Regions from separate parts of the Saliniradius amylolyticus genome, predicted to be linked through region 1. Evidence: predicted binding sites of a transcription regulator. Region 1 holds the regulator's gene; each other region holds the start of a gene.
The links. The regulator sigma-54, encoded in region 1, starts transcription at its own class of promoters, with help from an activator protein. The targets are predictions, from matches to a motif close to GTTGGCACGNNNNTNGNNT.
Positions count from the first base shown of each region.

Region 2: a site for sigma-54 is predicted at 2,214-2,232, ahead of HMF8227_RS04100 (flagella assembly protein FlgT). Genes of this name have one in related genera too.
Region 3: a site for sigma-54 is predicted at 2,249-2,267, ahead of fliE (flagellar hook-basal body complex protein FliE). Genes of this name have one in related genera too.
Region 4: a site for sigma-54 is predicted at 1,519-1,537, ahead of flgF (flagellar basal-body rod protein FlgF). Genes of this name have one in related genera too.

Region 1 covers NZ_CP029347.1:2,656,261-2,661,006, reverse strand. The annotation lists gene ptsN (PTS IIA-like nitrogen regulatory protein PtsN) at 1-401, opposite strand, end outside; gene hpf (ribosome hibernation promoting factor) at 422-709, opposite strand; gene HMF8227_RS12485 (RNA polymerase factor sigma-54) at 739-2,184, opposite strand; gene lptB (LPS export ABC transporter ATP-binding protein) at 2,251-2,976, opposite strand; gene lptA (lipopolysaccharide transport periplasmic protein LptA) at 2,981-3,535, opposite strand; gene lptC (LPS export ABC transporter periplasmic protein LptC) at 3,504-4,067, opposite strand; gene kdsC (3-deoxy-manno-octulosonate-8-phosphatase KdsC) at 4,064-4,618, opposite strand.
Region 2 covers NZ_CP029347.1:867,832-872,577, forward strand. The annotation lists gene yghU (glutathione-dependent disulfide-bond oxidoreductase) at 11-871, shown strand; tRNA gene HMF8227_RS04095 (tRNA-Arg) at 880-954, opposite strand; gene HMF8227_RS04100 (flagella assembly protein FlgT) at 1,015-2,151, opposite strand; gene HMF8227_RS04105 (LPP20 family lipoprotein) at 2,344-2,808, shown strand; gene HMF8227_RS04110 (flagella synthesis protein FlgN) at 2,864-3,283, opposite strand; gene flgM (flagellar biosynthesis anti-sigma factor FlgM) at 3,286-3,612, opposite strand; gene flgA (flagellar basal body P-ring formation chaperone FlgA) at 3,757-4,449, opposite strand; gene HMF8227_RS04125 (chemotaxis protein CheV) at 4,584-4,746, shown strand, end outside.
Region 3 covers NZ_CP029347.1:2,241,634-2,246,379, forward strand. The annotation lists gene fliG (flagellar motor switch protein FliG) at 1-155, opposite strand, end outside; gene fliF (flagellar basal-body MS-ring/collar protein FliF) at 158-1,861, opposite strand; gene fliE (flagellar hook-basal body complex protein FliE) at 1,880-2,209, opposite strand; gene HMF8227_RS10470 (sigma-54-dependent transcriptional regulator) at 2,391-3,749, opposite strand; gene HMF8227_RS10475 (sensor histidine kinase) at 3,760-4,746, opposite strand, start outside.
Region 4 covers NZ_CP029347.1:2,256,436-2,261,181, forward strand. The annotation lists gene flgG (flagellar basal-body rod protein FlgG) at 1-707, opposite strand, end outside; gene flgF (flagellar basal-body rod protein FlgF) at 737-1,480, opposite strand; gene HMF8227_RS10530 (SurA N-terminal domain-containing protein) at 1,633-3,522, opposite strand; gene hupB (nucleoid-associated protein HU-beta) at 3,687-3,959, opposite strand; gene lon (endopeptidase La) at 4,192-4,746, opposite strand, start outside.

The DNA of each region.
Region 1 (4,746 bases):
CGCAGCTTTTGCACCACGCCTTTATCGTTCAATCGACTAGCGATGGCGGCCAGAGTCTGCAGATGGCCTTCGGCCTGGTCTTCGGGTACCAGCAGAGCCAGGAAAATATCTACAGGCTTATCATCAACAGCGTCATAACTGATGGGGCTGTCTGTGGTGACCAAAATCGCCAGCACCTTGGTCAGCCCGGACAGACGCCCATGGGGGATGGCGATGCCATTGCCGATGCCGGTACTGCCCATCTTCTCCCGGCAAATCAGGCTGCCGAGGACGTCGTCTTCCTCTAAGCCGGGCAAGTAGTCGACCGCAATATCGCTAATGGTTTGTAGAATTCGTTTCTTACTGGAACCCTGAGTGCGACACAGGGTGCACTCAGGGGGTAAAAGGTCTTTTATGTTCATGTCACACTACATTCGGTTGATTAGTGACGTTTCATTTTTTCCTTGTGCTTTATCACCTGTCGGTCAAGCTTGTCGATCAGGCCATCAATGGCCGCATACATATTGGAGTCGGATGCATCGGCAAACACCTCGCCCCCTTTCAGGTGCAGGGTTGCTTCAGCTTTTTGCGTCAGTTTTTCAACGTTAAGAATAACGTGGACATTATTGATGTGGTCGAAGTGTCGCTCAAGTTTGGTGAACTTACTATCCACATAGTCACGAAGGGCGTCGGTGATGTCAACGTGATGACCAGTAAGGTTGATTTGCATAATGCCTCTTCCTTCTATCGGTGAGTCTGTCAGACCAGACTCTTTCGTTGGTTTGAGGATGGGATCAGTAATGACTCCCGGTATTTTGCGATTGTCCGCCGGGCTACCACAATGCCCTGTTCGGCCAACAATTGCGCAATCTTGCTGTCACTCAATGGTTTGGCAGGGTTTTCTGCTGCCACCAATTTCTTGATCAAGGCCCGAATAGCGGTGGACGAGCATTCGCCGCCGGTCTCTGTGGCCACGTGACTGGAGAAAAAGTACTTAAGCTCAAAGATGCCTCTGGGCGTATGCATGTATTTTTGAGTTGTTACCCGCGAGATGGTGGATTCATGCATGTCCACCATTTCTGCGACATCATTAAGTACCAATGGTTTCATGGCTTCAGGGCCATGTTCGAAGAAGCCTTGCTGATGCTGAACAATACAGCTGGCCACCTTGAGGAGGGTGTCGTTGCGGCTCTCCAGGCTCTTGATAAACCACTTGGCTTCCTGCATGTGGGACTTTATAAACTGGCTGTCGCTAGCGTTTTTGGCATTTCGGCTCATGGCCGCGTATTGCTGATTGACGCTCAGTTTGGGAAGACTGTCGGGGTTTAGCTCTACCACCCAGCGGCCGTTCTTTTTGTTGACGGCGACATCCGGAATCACATATTCGGGCTGATTTTGCACTACGGCACTGGCCGGCCTGGGATTCAAGGTTTGCAGCAGGCGCATCACCTCACGCAGATCATCCTCCTTCAAGCGGGTTTTGCGCATCAGGGTGCGATAGTCCTTACTGCCTAACAGTTCACTGTGCTCAAGAATAATGGCCTTCGCCTGTTCCAGGTAGGGTGTATCGGGCGCAAACTGACTTAGCTGGACCAACAGGCATTCGGGTACGGTGCGGGCGCCAATGCCGACAGGATCGAAACGCTGAATTCGTTTCAGCACGCACTCCACCTCATCCAGATCCACCTCATCATCATTCAGGCTGTCGAGGATGTCTTCGGCAGAGAGGGTCAGGTAGCCGGTATCGTCAATGGCATCGATGATCGCCGTCGCGATACTGGTATCGGTGTCGCTAAAATGGCTCAGGCGCATTTGCCACAGCAAATGGTCCTGAATGCTGTCGCTGGTTTCCCCCTGATAGACGGTATCATCACCGCCCACTGGAGCCGACGAAACGGGGGCAGGCGTAGCACTGTAGTATTCGTCCCAGGTGGTATCCATGGGCAGGTCATCGGGCATCTCCTGACTTTTCAGGGCCTCGTTGGTATCCACGTTGTCGGAGTCTTTTTGCCGACTTTCGGCCTGGTCTTCCAGGCTCTGCTCACCCATACCATCTTCGGCTTCCAATAGCGGGTTTGAATCCAGCGCTTCCTGAATCTCCTGTTGCAGATCCAGCGTTGAGAGCTGCAGCAGGCGAATGGCCTGTTGCAACTGTGGGGTCATAGTCAGTTGTTGGCTGAATTTTAGCTGTAACGACGGCTTCATGGATGATTCGTAATTCCGTAAACCTGTGTATTGTTATGGGGCTATTTTTTCGTTTTTACAGACTAACTATAGCCTGAATTGTTCGCCCAGGTATACATCTCTGACTTGCTTGTTATTCAGTACTTCTTCGGCGCTGCCCTGAGCAATGAGTTCGCCGTGGCTGACAATATAGGCGTTTTCACACACATCCAAAGTTTCGCGCACATTATGGTCGGTAATGAGAACCCCAATCCCTCGGTCTCTGAGGTGATGAATGATCTTCTTGATGTCGCTGACCGAGATAGGGTCCACACCGGCGAAGGGTTCATCCAACAGTATAAATCTGGGGTTGGCGGCCAGGGCGCGGGCTATCTCAACCCGTCGGCGCTCACCGCCGGACAGGCTCATACCCAGACTATTACGAATGTGATTGACGTTAAATTCATCCAGCAGTTCGTCGGCCAGGGCTTCGCGCTGATCTTTATCCAGATCTTTACGGGTCTCGAGGATTGCCATCAGATTCTGGTGTACCGTCAGCTTACGAAAGATGGATGATTCCTGAGGCAAGTAGCCGATGCCTTTGCGCGCTCGCACGTGCATGGGTTCCAGGGTCAGGTCGTCATCGTCGATGCGGATTTGGCCTTTGTTCAGAGGCACCAAGCCGACAATCATATAAAAAGTGGTGGTTTTACCGGCACCATTTGGCCCCAGCAGTCCGACAATTTGGCCGGTGGAGACGCTTAAACTGACATCCCTGACCACCTGACGGTTTTTGTAAGATTTGGCCAAGTTGGCCGCGCTTAACGTAGGCATGGGCTCAAGGTTCCTGTGGCTCTTTCTGGTTTTGGTTGTCGTTACCGGCGGCTTTTTCCTCCGGTTGGAAGACCGTAGTGACCCGCTCTTCACCCTGCTTGCTGCCCTCAGCCAGAAGTTGCTCGGCATCCATGTCAAAGATGATCCTGTCACCCTTGACCATGCTGTTGTCTTGCTGGAACTGGGCCTGGCCTTCCAGAGCGATCTGGCGACCATTGACCCGATACTGGATCCGCTGTGCTGATGCTGAGATGCGACTGCCATCTTCCATAAGCTGGGAGTAGGTTGTGGGGTTGCCTGTGGCAATAAAAACTTCCTTGCCCTTGCCTTCGCTGGCGATCACTTCAACTTCGTCGGCTTGGATCAGCAGTGACCCTTGTTCGATTCGAACATTGTCTTTAAATACTGAAGTTTTGTTTTTGCCGTCCACAAACTGGGAACCGGAGCTCACCTGTATCGGTTGTTGAAAGTCGCCTTCGGTGGCCTGAGCGCCGCCACAAGCCAGTAGGCATAACAACAGGTTGTGTTTAAGGCTGGGTATCATATTGGGTTTGTACATGATCTAATAACTCGAACGCTTTATCGCGGATATCGCCGCTCATACCATTACTTTTAATCTGATAGCTTTCGCCACTGATCAGCACTGGTTGATCAGAGTGCATCAGTTTGTCCTTTAAATCTATCTGCATAAACTCGGTCTCTATACGCCTCACAAAGCTATCCTCTGCGGCATTAGTCACATCCACCTGACCATCCAGTTGCAATCGTTGATCGCTATGCAAAGTGGCCTGTTCGGCCTGAATGTGCCAGGGCTGGGTGAGCTGACCATCATAAAGCCAGTAGTCCGGTTGCTGGAACAGGGTAAAGCCCAGTGCGTCATAGTGCTCCATTTTCTGAGCGTCGATGCGATGGGTTAGCTGCCCACTGGCATCGTAAAGCCGGGTTTGCATACGACTGGCTTCGTAATTGGGACGCAGATAATCCTCCCGAGTTTGCTTAGGGCGGGGACCGGTATCGGTAAACCATCCCAGACTTGCGGTGAGCACAACCAGCAAGAACAGCAGAATAATGCTCAGGCTAATACGACTCATACGCTGCTACCCTGAATCTGATGTAACTGTCCCAAGGCTTGTAGCACCAGGTCGCAGATTTCGCGCACGGCGCCATAGCCTCCCTGGCGCAGGGTAATATAATCGGCTTGCTGTTGAACCAGAGGATGAGCGCCAGGGACGCTGAAACTCAGGCCGCTCAGTTCAAACATGGGCAAATCCGGCATGTCGTCGCCCATACTGGCTACTTGCTCAGGTTGGAGATCCAAGTTGGTAATGAGTTCTCTCAACGCCGCCCCTTTGTTTTCTTCGCCCTGAATAATATGTTCCACGCCGAGCGACTGCATGCGTTGCTGCACCAGCCCGGAGCGGCGACCCGTGATCACCGCCACTACCAAGCCCTGTTTGAGCAGACTCTTAATGCCGTAACCATCCAGAGTATGAAAGCTCTTGAGCTCTTCGCCATTATTGCCCAGATAGATACGGCCATCGGAAAAAATACCGTCCACATCGAAGGCAAGCAGACGTAAATGACGGCACTGTTCCAGTAATTGACTCTCAATGCTTTGATAAGGGGTCTGTATCACTGCCATAAGATCTTGTTACTCCGAAGGCTGCCAAGCGGTCCGGACAAAATGTGAGATAAGTCATTGTCGCAGAAATTGCCGTCCTTGCCTATGTGTTGGCCGTGGTGAATGCCAGTATTGTAAAATGTAAACAC
Region 2 (4,746 bases), 1.8 Mb from region 1:
GGAGTGAGTAATGGCACAAGACAGCTACACCCCACCTAAGGTTTGGGCCTTCGACAACGAAAGCGGTGGTAAATTTGCCAGTATCAACCGGCCTACCGCCGGGGCCCGGTTCGATAAGACCTTGCCCAAAGGTGAGCAGCCGTTTCAACTGTATTCTCTGGCAACGCCGAATGGCGTCAAGACATCCATCATGTTTGAAGAACTGCTGGAAACGGGCATTAAGGAGGCTGAATACGACGCCTGGCTGATCGACATTGGCGAGGGCGAGCAGTTCGGTAGCGGCTTTGTTGAACTTAATCCCAACTCCAAGATCCCGGCGTTGCTGGATACCACTACCGATACCCGAGTGTTTGAATCAGGATCTATCCTGCTGTATTTGGCTGAGAAGTTTGAGGCCTTCATCCCCAGCGATCATCGAGGCCGGACTGAGTGCATGAACTGGTTGTTCTGGCAGATGGGCAGTGCGCCCTTCCTGGGGGGCGGCTTTGGGCACTTTTATAACTATGCGCCCGAGAAGCTGGAATACCCCATCAATCGCTACGCCATGGAGACCAAACGTCAGCTGGATGTGCTGGATAAGCATCTGGCCGAGCATCAGTATATGGCAGGCAAAGATTACTCCATCGCCGATATGGCCATCTGGCCTTGGTATGGCGTTTTAGCCCAAGGCAAATTGTATGATGCCGGTGAATTTTTACAGGTGCAGGACTACAAGCATCTTCAACGCTGGACTGAGCAAATAGCCCAGCGCCCCGCCGTTCAACGGGGCCGGATGGTCAATCGCGTTTGGGGAGAGGAACACGAACAGCTACATGAACGCCATCACGCTAGCGACTTTGAGCATAAGACTCAGGATAAGTTAGGGTACTAAATAAGAAATGGCGTCCCCACTAGGAATCGAACCTAGATCTAAGCCTTAGGAGGGCCTTGTTTTATCCATTAAACTATGGGGACAAACTACCAAGCATCGATCGGAAGCAGGATTATTGCTGATGCAGTAGTTTTTTGAAAGCCCTAACGCTTGGTGACAAAGTCATTTGGCTGAATATTCAGCAAAGGCTGGCCGTTAACAGACTCTACTACCGCAGAGGTGCCGGAGATGGACATCACCTGTACCTTAAAGGGGTGCAGTTGATACTGGTAATGGCTATTGCCTTCGGTGTCAAAGAACTGCCCGAGTTTGAATACCTGCATTTGGTCTCCCTGATTAACGCCGTGTTCCCGTCCCAGGTTTATGGTGATTTCTTCGCCCACAACTCGCACCACCCGACCATAAGAGGGCAGGCAGGCAACTTCCTCATCGACGCGCTCAGCGATGCGTTGCAGTAAGTTATTGACGCCACTGCCATAGGTGGAGCTCCAGAATGCCCCGGAGGCGGCATCGACGATTTCGTTGTGGGGGTATGACCAGAGTGCCTGAGTTTGGAAGGTGTCGGTAAACAATAGCTCGCCGGTAATGCCGTTAATCAGATAAGCGCGCAAACTAAAGTGGCGTTGTGTTTGGTCCGACTGCCAGAAGCGCAGGCTACCTGCAGATTCCACCTTGTGACTGAGATCGAGAATTTCGCCAAACAGTACCAGTTGAGTCCCCGTATCGCGAGACAGGGTGATGGCCTGCTGGGTCATATCCTGCTGAGGGCTGTAGTAGTTAGGGAAAATATGGTCGATGCGGGCATGGCCGGCACTGACGCTGAAGTTCTGCTCCAGCCTGCGGGGCACGGTTTCGCCCAATTCATACAGTTGTCCGAGGCGAGCCTGAGCGCGCTTGTAAATGGGGAACCAGGTGGTGGCGATATCTTTCTTATAGCCGGTAATGTCACAGTCGGTCTTGGCCGGGAAGATGTCGGCGCGAATGGTGACGGAGATCAGATCGCCGCTGTAGTTCTCCGAGACCATTTCCACGCTGTTAACTTCGCCACCGGAGAGTACCTCCAACCGGTCATCGCTGAGCAAGCCATCGGTGAGCTTTTGGATACTGGCCACCTTGGCCCCGGAAAACAGCAAGGCTTGTTTGATGGCCTCTTCGGTGGCCATGCGCCGGGCATGTTCCCGGTTACCCTGGATGATGGTCGCCTGGCCACTGGCTTCGTACCAGATGGCTTCAGCGCCCAGAGGCATAAATAGAACAAAGAGTAGTAACAGTCGTCTCACCTTGATACTCGCTATGTCGGAATTCTGACGCTGATTGCGCAGCGCATCGGTTTGATGAAAGTGAGCAAAAACCATGCCCAAATAGTTTTATATCACGCAGCTACTTTTGGTGTGCTATTTGCATTGCTTTATTCATCTGTGGGCAGCGGTCAGTTTTTCGTCGCTGTCGGGAAATCAATTCAGGAGTTGATAATGAAACAAATCAGTCTGGGTGTCACCCTGGGGTTGGCACTGCTTACCGGCGGCTGTTCGAGCGTCTTCGACCGACAGGTCGAATGGGAGTACGTCGAGCCGGATCATTATCCTGTTGTCAAAGCTGTGGGTTATGCACCCGTGTCAGTGCAGAAAGGGCAGACGTCTTCGGTACGCCGTATCAATGCGATTAAGGCCTCTAAGTTGGATGCTTATCGGGAGCTGGCTGAACAGGTCTATGGTCAGCGTATTCGTGGCAGTCAGACCATTCAGGACTTGGTATTGCAAGATGACCAGTTGCAGGCTTCAGTAGATGCAGTGATCCGCGGTGCAGAAATCATTAAGTCCTACCCGGTAGGAGAGGACACTTACGCCACCGAGGTGAAACTGGACATGAAGAAGGTTCACGACATGTATATTTCCACGTCCCGGCCACGACGGATTAAGAATGTTACCTATTACTGAGTGAACGCCATAAAAAAAGCGGCAATGATTGCCGCTTTTTTTATGTTCTCTACTATCAGGCTTTAACACCGCCGCCCCGGGAGCCCGAGGTGGGTTTACCGCTTTTGTTGTAGGTCATGGATTCTTTTGAGCGGGCTTCCAAGATCAGGTTACGCAGGTGTTCTAATCGCAATTGGCCTTGTTCTACAGCCTTGGCGTTGATTTCGGTGAGGTATTTGCAGTCATCTACCCGTTGCTCAATAGCGGTTTTGAGCTCGTCTGCGTCGGGATCGGCCAGTTGCTCTTGGCTTAGGTTGGCGATTTTTTGGTCGGCTTGCTGGATTTGGTCCAGCAAAGATTGTTTTTGCTTTAACAGATCAATTAACGCTTCTGGATCCCGACTGCTGATTAGCTTTAGCTCGTTATCCAAAAGCGTCTTAAGTTGTTCAAGGTTCTGAAGTTGTTGTTCCAACAGGGAGACTGACGATGTGGTCATAGTCAGGCTTTTTCTCCGCCAAATAGTTCTGACTCCATCTTGGCGATCTTATCAGCCAAGACATCAGCATTGACTTTATATTCGCCAGCCTGGATGGCTTTTTTCAGCTTATCCACTTTGTCCTGATTAACAGGTGCCTCGTTACTCTTCTTCTGTACATTGGCCATTTGCTGGGCAGACTGGGTCAAAGATACCGAGTCCGGCCTTGCTTTTGCTCCAGTTTTCTGGGCGGCGGCTTGGTTGGACTGGTTCTGTGCCTGCTGCTGCGCAAGCTTCTGGCTGTCGACCTGAGACTTGCTCAGGTTGTTATTGACATTGTTAATTGCCATGGTCAAAACCCACCAAAATTAATACACTCTTACTATCGTTATCGGCCCACACTAGCAAACCTTTAAACTTTTTTGGATGTTTTTGTGGTTAACTGTGCCGCCTCACAAAGGTTATCGGCCCACACTACAATCCCTTTAATTATATCAGATGCCGACCTGAACCGCAGCACTGCTTATTACTCTGGCATTCACCATACGTTCTGAACGGCGATTACGTACCTGAATGGTATCGCCAATGTTGCCATCCTGCTCGGCAATGCCCGAGGTTTTAATACTCAGACCACCAGTTTTGGCGAGGATGGTGACCTTGTCGCCCTCACAAATAAAACACAGTTGTCGTGGGGTGATGGCGTCACCGCTTCGAATACGGCGTTTCACCCTGGCTCCTACCACCTGTTGCGGCTCGGCATACGTCGTGCCGCGCAACTGATTTTTATCTACCTCAATGGTTTTTAGATGGTTTAAAGAGAGCAGGGTGCCCGGCGACAAGGAGGCCGTGGTGACCACCACAGATTGCAGATCTTTGACGCGCACCATAACGTATAAGAACCAGTCAGACACCGGACAATGTACCTTGACCGTGATAGTGGACTGGCTAAGACTATTGTTATTGGCTTCGGCTGCAAAAGGCTTAGCACAGGCTGGGATTTGGATGCGTTCGTCCACAGGCGTGGCTTTGACTTCCAGTCCCGACTGGGTGCCAGGCTGTCGCAGTTGTTGAAACACCCACCGTTCGGCGGTTTCAGTAACTTGTTGATGTCGTGGCTCTGAGGCAGCTTCTGAGTAAGGCGTTATCAGAGCGACAAAAATAAAAAGAAAGCTAGATAATTGTTTCATATTTACTTATTTTAAATTGACCAGGCTTGATTCGACGTCGTTGCTTGGCGTCAAAAAAGCGCCGGATTTGGTACTGATGCTACAACACAGGCAAATTTTGTGCCTAAATATATAATGACCTTGCAGGGGGATTCATGGCAGGTGTTCTCGATTCCGTAAACCAGCGTACCCAGTTGGTAGGCCAAAACCGCTTGGAACTGTTGCTCTTCAATTTGGGCGGACGACAGCGTTTTGGCATCAATGTGTTCAAGGTGCGCGAGGTTCTGCAGTGTCCCCCGTTGACGGCCATGCCCAAAC
Region 3 (4,746 bases), 410 kb from region 1:
AGCTTCTGAACCTGCTTAGGCTCCAAATGCTTTAGGATCTGCGCGGCATCTTCTTCCTGCAGACTGAGCAACAGGATAGCCGCCTTTTCGACCCCTTCGAGCTTACCAACGTCGTACGTGGGCTCTTCTTTTTCTACCAGTTCTTCAGTTGCCATAATTATTCATCCATCATCAGCCAGCCCTTGACCACCTGGGCAGACAGTTCGGGTTCGTTCGCCACCAGCGCCCGCACCGCTTTCAATACATCTTCGTCTTTATGCAGGTCCGGCAGCATCAGTGAGCCATCCGAGGCAAAGCCAACCTGACCTTCATCGAAGTCCTGCGACAGCATACTAATGGTTTCATCCCCCAGATCCAGCCCTGAATCGGCGTCGTAACCGTCGTCCTCACGGGTATCTTCGGGGTAAATCAGCTTCTTCAGCATGGGCCGCACAATCGCCATGATCAGGGTGATGATTACCAGGCCACCGACCAACAGACGCAAAGCACGCATGAACCAGTCTTCTTCCCAGAAAGGCACTTCAGCGATCGTCGCGTCTTCCATGCGGTTAAAGGGAATACTCACCACTTCCAGGGAATCACCGCGAGTCACATCAAAACCAATGCCACCCTGTAACAACCGACGGATATTCAACAGCTCTTCCTGAGCCCGGGGGACTTCGGTGGTACTGCCGTCTTCTGCGGTTTCGGTTTTATAATCTACCGCCACCGATACACTCAGACGCTTGATCACACCGGTCTGCTGCTTGGTGTGACTGATGGTCGTATCCAGCTCATAGTTGCGGGTACTTTCTTTATGAGTACGTCCCGGAACAGTACTTTGACTGTTATTGCCAGTCGCTTGTTCCGGAATATTCGCGTCCAGCGGCGGCTGATTGCTCAAGGCCCCCGGAATACCGGCGGTGACACTGCCGACGCTGTTATTCTCTACCGTCATCTCACTGCGTACCGCAGGCAGATCCGGATTATAGCGTTTTTGCGTCTGTTCCACCGAGGTAAAGTCCATGGTCACATCCACCTGGGCGGTATAATTTTCCAGACCCAACACTGGGATCAAAATGGAATCGATCTTCTCGCGATACTCGGTTTCGCGCCGCTGTTCGATTTCATATTCACGACGTGAACGGGCGCTCATCGAATCCTGGGAGCCTGAGTTCAGCAAACGGCCATTACTGTCGGTCACGGTCACCTTCGCCGGCTCCATACCTTCAACGGCTGAGGACACCATATCCACAATGGAGTCCACCTCTTCACCGGATAGCACTGAACCACGACTTGGTGTAACCACCACGGTGGCGCTGGGCTTTTTCGCGACACGGGCAAACACACTCTCTTTGGGGATCGCCAACAGTACTTTGGCCTTGCGGACGGCGCTGATCTCTTCAATAGTCCGGGCCAGCATTTGTTCGCGAGCGTGCTTGAGTCGCTCCTTTTCCACGCGCTGGCTGACGCCAAACCCCATGTCCTGCATGATAATGTCAGTGCCGGCCGACGATTCTTTGGTCAGTCCCTGACGGGCCATGCCTAACTTGATGTCCTGATACTGCTCCTCATTGACATACACCACATTGCCGTCTAGGCGATAGTCGATCTGACTGGCGTCCAGGTAGTCGAGTGTTTCAATCAACTCTTCGGTAGGCATCTTAGCCAGCGGCCGGTACTCAGGCTCCTGCGCCCAAATAACGATAAACACGGCGATGGCCACACAAATTACCAGTGCCACAATCAGGGTAATCTGACGCATCAGATCGATACCCCCCAGACCATCCATAAAGCCCGATTTTTGCTCCTGAGCGCTATCGTTAGACTCGGTTTGTGCAGCGTCGGAAACTGCCAGTTCTGTACCTGTTGCTTCAGCCACGGCTCATTCCTCTCTCGGTTATACCGGCATATTCATTATGGTTTTGTAGGCTTCTAACACCTTGTTGCGCACCTGCATGGTGGCTTCAAAGGCGATGCCGGACTTCTCTTTGGCCACCATCACGTCGGCCAGGCTGACATTGGGGTCACCCATCTCAAATTGCTTCTGAAGATTGCGGGACTCAAACTGCATGTCATTGACGCCATCCAGCGCATCTTTCAGCATATCGCCAAAATTGGCGCTACTGGGGTTGGCCGGCTGGGCTTGAGGGGTACTTTCCAGACCCGTCCCCGCCTGCGCGGCGAGTGCCTGCATTTGACTGTATAGGGCTTGTGCTTTGACGTCCATACTCACTCCAGACGGCATCAGATTACGTTACCCCATCTAAAGCAAGACTAGTGCCAAGGCGTATTTTACCTTTATTTACAATAACTTAAGCACAGATAGAGAGTTCTTTTTGAGCATAAAAAACCAGAGTGACGGAAAGCCGTCACTCTGGTATTTATTCATAGGCAGGACAATCGGCGGTTCAGGCCGGTAAATGAATCCCGTTATCGCGCATCCGGGCCAGCTTGTATCTGAGAGTCCGGGGACTGATCCCCAGTTTCTCTGCCACCTGTTTGCGACTACCATTACAGGCCTTGAGGGTTTGTAAAATAATCTGATGTTCCTGCTGCTGCAACTCTGCGCCCAGGCGTTTTTTCTCTACCGGTGGCAGTTTGTCTTCGACCAGCGGACCCTTTGACTCCGATGCCGGGGCCAGATCCTGCTCTAGCATCAGATCTCCGGCATCGATGTGATCGTCCTGCACCAGAATAAGCGCACGCTGGATCACGTTTTCCAGTTCGCGCACATTACCGGGCCAGGAGTACTGACTCAGTTTTAGCTCGGCAGCACGACTCAATTGAACAATGGCCCGGCCTGATTTGAGACAGTGGCGCTCGATCATATGTCGGGCTAAGGGCAAGATATCCCCGGTCCGCTGCGACAGCGGGAGCCAGCTTAATGGAAACACATTCAGACGATAATAGAGGTCCTCACGGAATTGCCCGTCTCTGACGGCCTGTTGCAAGTCACGGTTACTGGTCGCGATGACTCGTACATCCAGGCTGATGGTCTTGCGCCCACCCAGTCGTTCGACTTCTTTTTCCTGAAGCACCCGCAATAACTTGGCCTGCAGCGCCAGATCCATTTCAGTAATTTCATCCAGCAGCAAGGTACCGCCCTGGGCTTGTTCAAACTTACCCGGGCAGGCTTGTAAAGCTCCCGTAAAGGCGCCTTTTTCATAGCCAAACAAGGTGGCTTCCAGCATATTTTCAGGGATGGCAGCACAATTAATCGCGATAAACGGCTCATCGGCGCGCGCCGATCGATCGTGGATATAGCGAGCCATCACTTCTTTACCCGAACCACTGGGACCTAACACCATAACTGTTGCATCGGACTGAGCCACCTTCTGAGCCAGCTCCAGCAAACGCCGAGAACTTGGGTCCCCTACCACAGGAGTACAAGATTCTACCTTCTGAGCCGGTGCGTAGCGACTGACTAAGTTCAACAACACTTCGGGGGAAAAAGGTTTGGCCATGTAGTCGGTTGCCCCTTCACGCATCGCCTCTACCGCATCGTCGATAGTGGCATAGGCGGTCATTAAGAGTACCGGTAAATTGGGCCATTTTTGCTTAATGGTGCGCATTAACGATAAGCCGTTCATTGCCCCCATTTGGATGTCGCTGACCACCATATCCACCGATTGCTGATTGAGTCTCGACAAGGCCGCCTCGGCGCTATCCGCTTCCAGAATTTCATAGCCGCCCAGTGTGAGCGTATCCACCAGGGCCTCACGCAGGCCACTGTCATCTTCGACGATCATGATACGAGTATGGCTCATGGTTGCCTCCTTATTTTGCGGTCGCTACCGAGGAAGACGGTAACTCTCGCTGAATCGGTAATTGAATCGACACGCAGGCGCCGCCGCTGGGTTCATTGCTGGCGCTGACCTGCCCCTGGTGAGACTGAGCAACAGCTTTGACCACTGCCAGTCCAAGGCCAGTGCCCTGGGACTTGGTGGTGAAAAACGGCTCAAAAGCTTGCTTGGCATGTTGCTCGGGAAAGCCCGGACCATTATCCGACAAGCTGATAGTCACCTTATCGGGTTGTTTCGATTCGCGACGCGCCGACAAAACCAACTTGGCGCCTTGCCCACAGGCCTGCAGGCTGTTGTGAATGAGATTCTGTAAGGCACTGGCCAAAGCCGTTTTATTGCCCAACACCAGAATATCCGGCTCAGGCACTTGAACCTGCATACTGCCTTGCTTGGCCGATAACATGGCTTCAGCGCCGGCTTCCACTTCCAGCATTAAGCTTTGCAGCGACAGCTCAGTCACAACTTGCTCACCGCCGCTTTTGGCAAACAGCAGCATATCGTTAACCTGCTGCTCCAAGTCTTTTAAGCGCGACATCAGCTTATCGGCAAACTGCCCGCGTGAATCCTGCTTGAGCGTGGGGTTTTGTAAGTTGGCACCATACAACATAGCCGCCGACAGTGGCGTTCTGATTTGGTGGGCTAGAGATGCGACCATGCGTCCAAGGGAGGACAACTTCTGCATGTGACTGAGACGTTGCTGTAATAATCGCGTCTCTGTCAGATCGGTAAGTACAATCAACAAGCCTGGCTCATTGTGCAATGGCGAGATGGAAAGCTTCACCTTTCGGCCGTCGCTCAGGGATACCTCATGTCCATCATCTTCCTGAGGACGGAAGGCTCGCTCGATGATATTGCGCCATGCCTGGCCTTCCAATGGCTCCCGCAGAAGCTCGGCCGCGACTCGATTGGCTTGCTGTACGATGCCTTCACCATCGACCACGACCACGCCTGCCGGCATCAC
Region 4 (4,746 bases), 400 kb from region 1:
TCGATCAGATTAACCAGTTCTTCGGTCACGTTGACGTTGGAGGTTTCCAGGCTGCCCTGATGGATACTTCCAAGCCCTTCTAGGCCAGGAATGCCTTGCTGAGGCGCACCACTGGACGCGGTTTCAACATACAAGTTTTGACCAATGGGCTGCAGACCGGTGGGGTTCACAAAATCAGAAATGTTAATCTGACCCAACACCACAGGCTCGGCCTGACCTTGCACCGCAGCAGACACCTCACCATCCTGAGAAATGGAAATTTGCGTTGCATCCTCTGGCACCTGAATGGCAGGCTGCAGCAGAAATCCGGCCCCCGGTGTCACGATCTGACCTTGATCATTCAAGGTAAACTGGCCGTTGCGCGAGTATGCAATGGTGCCGTCAGGCTGCAGGATCTCGAAAAAACCCCGTCCCTGAATAGACATATCCAGCGCGTTTTCCGTGCTCTGTAAATTACCCTGAGTAAAGGCCTTTTGAGTGGCGACCACTTTACTGCCTGCCCCCAGCATCAGACCAGACGGACGCTCGGTATCGGCCGAGGAACGTCCGCCCGGCTGATTGATATTTTGATACAGTAAGTCTTCAAAGATCGCCCGACCCTTCTTAAAGCCTACTGTACTGGCGTTCGCCAGGTTGTTTGAAATGACCGACACATCTGTTTGTGCCGCATCTAATCCCGTTTTACCTACCCACAATGCCGGATGCATAAGCTACCTCCAGTTATTCAGTCAGCCCGTTAAAGGATCCGCATCAGCATATTGCCCTGCTGATCCAAGTCTTCGGCCTGCTTCATTAATTTCACCTGCATCTCATAATGACGCTGCAGGTTGATCATACTCACCATTTCTTCGACCGTGTTGACATTGCTGCCCTCTAGCATGCCCGAGCGTAAAGACACATTAGGATCAACATCGGCCACATCTCCACTCTTCAAGCGGAATAAACCATCTTTCCCTCGCTCCATGACATCATCGCCAGGGTTCACCATCTTAATCTGACCGACCTGAACCAACACATCTTCAGGTGCGCCTCTGGGCCGTATAGATATGGTTCCGTCATTGGCTATCTGAAACTTGTCCAGAGGCAAAGGCACGACAACCGGGCCAGCATCACCAATCACCATATTACCGTGACCATCTTCCAGCACACCCTGAGCAGACAACTTCAGATTGCCGGCTCTGGTATAGGCTTCTTCACCGTTTTGGTCCTGAACGCTGAACCAACCTTTACCCTGGATGGCAATGTCTAAATCACGGTCGGTTTTGATCATGGCGCCGCCTTCCATATCGGACCCCGGACTCTCGGTCATGGCAAACACACGAGTGGGGAGCCCCTCGCCAAAGGCGGGCATGGCACGGGCTTGCTCCAACTGGGCCTTAAAGCCCGTAGTCTGTGCATTAGCCAGGTTATTGGCTCGCAGCTGGGTCGCATGCAAGTCTTGCTTGGCTCCGCTGGCGGCAATATAAAGCATTTTATCCATGACAAATTCTTGACTGTTGGAGAACGATGTCAAATAAAATGCAAGGCTTATGCCAAATTAGAAATTTTCTTGCGGTATAGAATAGAAAGGCGTTACTACCTGGGGAAGGTAAAGCAGGACTGAGCCAGGAGGCTCAGTCCCAGAAGGTCAGTTTAGCTGTCCTCTGACAGTTGATAGTACTCGATGTCTGCCTTCGCCTTTAAGGCTTCAATCATCGCCGAGTAAGTGGTTTGCCCTTTCTGGCCTGCCAGACGCTCACGAATCATCGACAGCATCTGCTCATCAGAGGCCTGTGACTGATGCACCTGATTCAACTTCACCAGAGCAGCGCCTTCCTGGACAGTCGCAACATCCAGGTTCTGGTCTGCTTCAGGAGACAGGCTAAATGCCGTATTGACGATCGAAGGGGCCACCTCGCCGTTTTGGCGAGCAACGTTTTGATGTTGTTGCCACTCCAGTCCCTTTTCAGCCAATTGCTGCTGACGCGCTTCAGCTTCCATCGAAATCAGGGACTCAGTCCAATCCAGTGCTGCCTGCTGAGCCTTTTCGGCCAGTAGGTTCTCGCGAATCTCATCACTAACTTCTTCCAGAGCCTTGGTACGCTCTGGCAGATAGTCATCCACCCGCAATACCAGAATCTGACCATCGTCCAGTTCGATAATATCGCTGTTGACCCGTTCTTCAACTAACTCCGCTGAAAAGGCTCGCTCTAGAACGGAAGCCTGACTGATTGGCTCCGGAGCGTCGGCACGACTGAACAACTTGGTCGTTTCAATGGGCTGTCCGGCAATGGCAGCAACTTCGTCAAGGTTATCCGGCATTTCGAAGGCCACCTGAGCCATTTCTTGCTGAAGGTCATAGAAACGTTGTTCGGCTTTTTGCTCCTGCACCGCCTGTTTAACCTCGTCTTTCACCTCAGCCAGTTCCTGAACCTGCTCGGGTTTAATGTCGGTGACCTTGATCAAATGGAAGCCAAACTCGGTTTCCACCACGTCACTGACCTGTCCCTTCTCTAGGGCAAAAGCTGCCTGTTCAAACTCAGGCGCCATTACATCACGACCAAACCAATCCAGATCACCGCCATTCTCAGCACTAAAGGTATCGGCAGAGTGCTGCTTAGCCAAATCAGCAAAGCTAGCGCCTTGCTCCAACTCTTTCAGCAAAGACTCAGCCTGTTGCTGAGCATCGGACTTATCATCACCAAACTCAATAAGAATATGGGCGGCACGCACCTGTTTCTCGCTGCGATACTGAGACTGGTTCTGCTCATAATAGCTACTAAGCTCTTCCTCAGTCACATCAATATCCCCCGCCAGCTGCTCCATGGAGAGAGTCACGTAACGCAGAGCCACTTTTTCCGGTGTGTCATATTGGCTCAGGTTGGTTTGATAATGGTTAGCCACTTCCTGCTCAGACACCGAGACCGCATCCTTGAATTGCTCCGCTGGCACTGTCACATAAGCCAGGTCACGCGTCTGCTGCTGCAATTGTAATAAGCGCCGGGCTTCCCCTTCGAGCACAAACTCGGTACCCATGACCGCCTCGACCAACTGCCGGCGGGTCATGTCCTTACGCATCAGATCGCGAAAGCCGCTGGGTTGCAGGCCAGATTGACGCAGTACGGCAAGATAGCGGTCGTTGTTAAAGCTACCGCCCACCTGAAACTCCGGCATGGCAAGAATGGACTGCTTAATCTCTTCGTCGCTCACTCTCAGCCCCATGTCCCGGGCGGTCTGCTCCATTAGGGTCTCGGCCACCAGTCTGTCTAGCAGGTTACGACGAAAGTTTTTCATGTAATCGCTATCACTCATTAACTGACTGAAAGCATCGCCGTATTGCTGCTCCATCCGAGCACGCTCATTTTGGTAAGCTTGCTCTAAGCGAGATTGGGTGATCTCTGTACCATTTACCGCCGCAACAGGTTGATCGGTGTTTGTGGTCAGATAGCTGCCGATGCCAGCCAGGGCAAAGGTTAAGATCACTAATACCAGGATCGCTCTGGCCCAGAAACCCTGTGATCCTTCTCTGATTCTTTCTAACATTGTGACTTCTTTACTCCGGATTCGATGCCAAGAGCCGGTGGCTCCCCTTAAACGAGCGCGGATTATAACCTAAACCCGTTTTCTAGGGAAAAGATCCACTGGCTTCAGACATAAAAAAAGCGATGGCAATGCATCGCTTTTTAAAATTCAGACTGAACGTTTTCTTAGTTGCAGGCGTCTTTCAGTGCTTTACCGGCTTTGAAAGAAGGTACTTTAGCCGCAGCGATCTGAATCGTTGCACCCGTTTGAGGGTTACGACCAGTGCGAGCAGCGCGCTCACGAACCTGGAAAGTACCAAAGCCAACCAGGGCAACCTGGTCACCGTCTTTCAGAGCTTCAGTAACTGCGTCGGTAAAAGCGTCCAGCGCGCGACCTGCAGCCGCTTTAGAAATATCGGCACCAGCTGCAATCTTGTCGATCAGTTGAGATTTATTCACAATATCATCCCCTTCGGTTTTTATTTTTTCTTTATCCCGCAAAATGTTGCGAAATTGTTATAACAGGCCTGTTTTGTGAGTGCAAGCCAGTTACGGTAAATTTTTAGACCGACTCCAAAGTGCTCACCCCTTATATGGCAAGGGATAGCGAGGAGTTGAACCAAGCCTACCACATTTGGGGCATGTGAAAAGCCCCAAAAACAAAAAATCCCGCAAAAATACTCTCTGAGGGCTATTTTTTTGCCTCAAGAGCCTTGCCATCAGTATCTACAGGCTCAAAACCGGCCGGATTATGCTCAAGAGCCAACTCCAATACCTCGTCTATCCATTGCACCGGATGAATATCCAAATCCTGTTTGACGTTATCCGGGATCTCCTCCAGATCCCGTTCATTATCCTTAGGTATGACGACGGTCTTGATGCCGCCCCGGTGTGCCGCCAGCAACTTTTCTTTTAAACCGCCGATGGTAAGCACCTCACCGCGCAGGGTAATCTCACCGGTCATCGCCACATCGGCTCGCACCGGGTTGCCGGTCAGAGTCGATACCAGCGCCGTGCACATAGCAATACCAGCACTAGGGCCGTCTTTCGGGGTGGCGCCTTCAGGCACATGCACGTGGATATCACGCTTCTCATAGAAGTCGTTGTTAATCCCCAGCATCTTGGCCCGGTTACGCACTACCGTCATGGCAGTGTGAATGGACTCCTGCATCACATCGCCCAAAGAGCCGGTAAAGGTGGTTTTGCCCTTACCTGGCACGGAAGCGGTTTCGATTGTCAGTAAGTC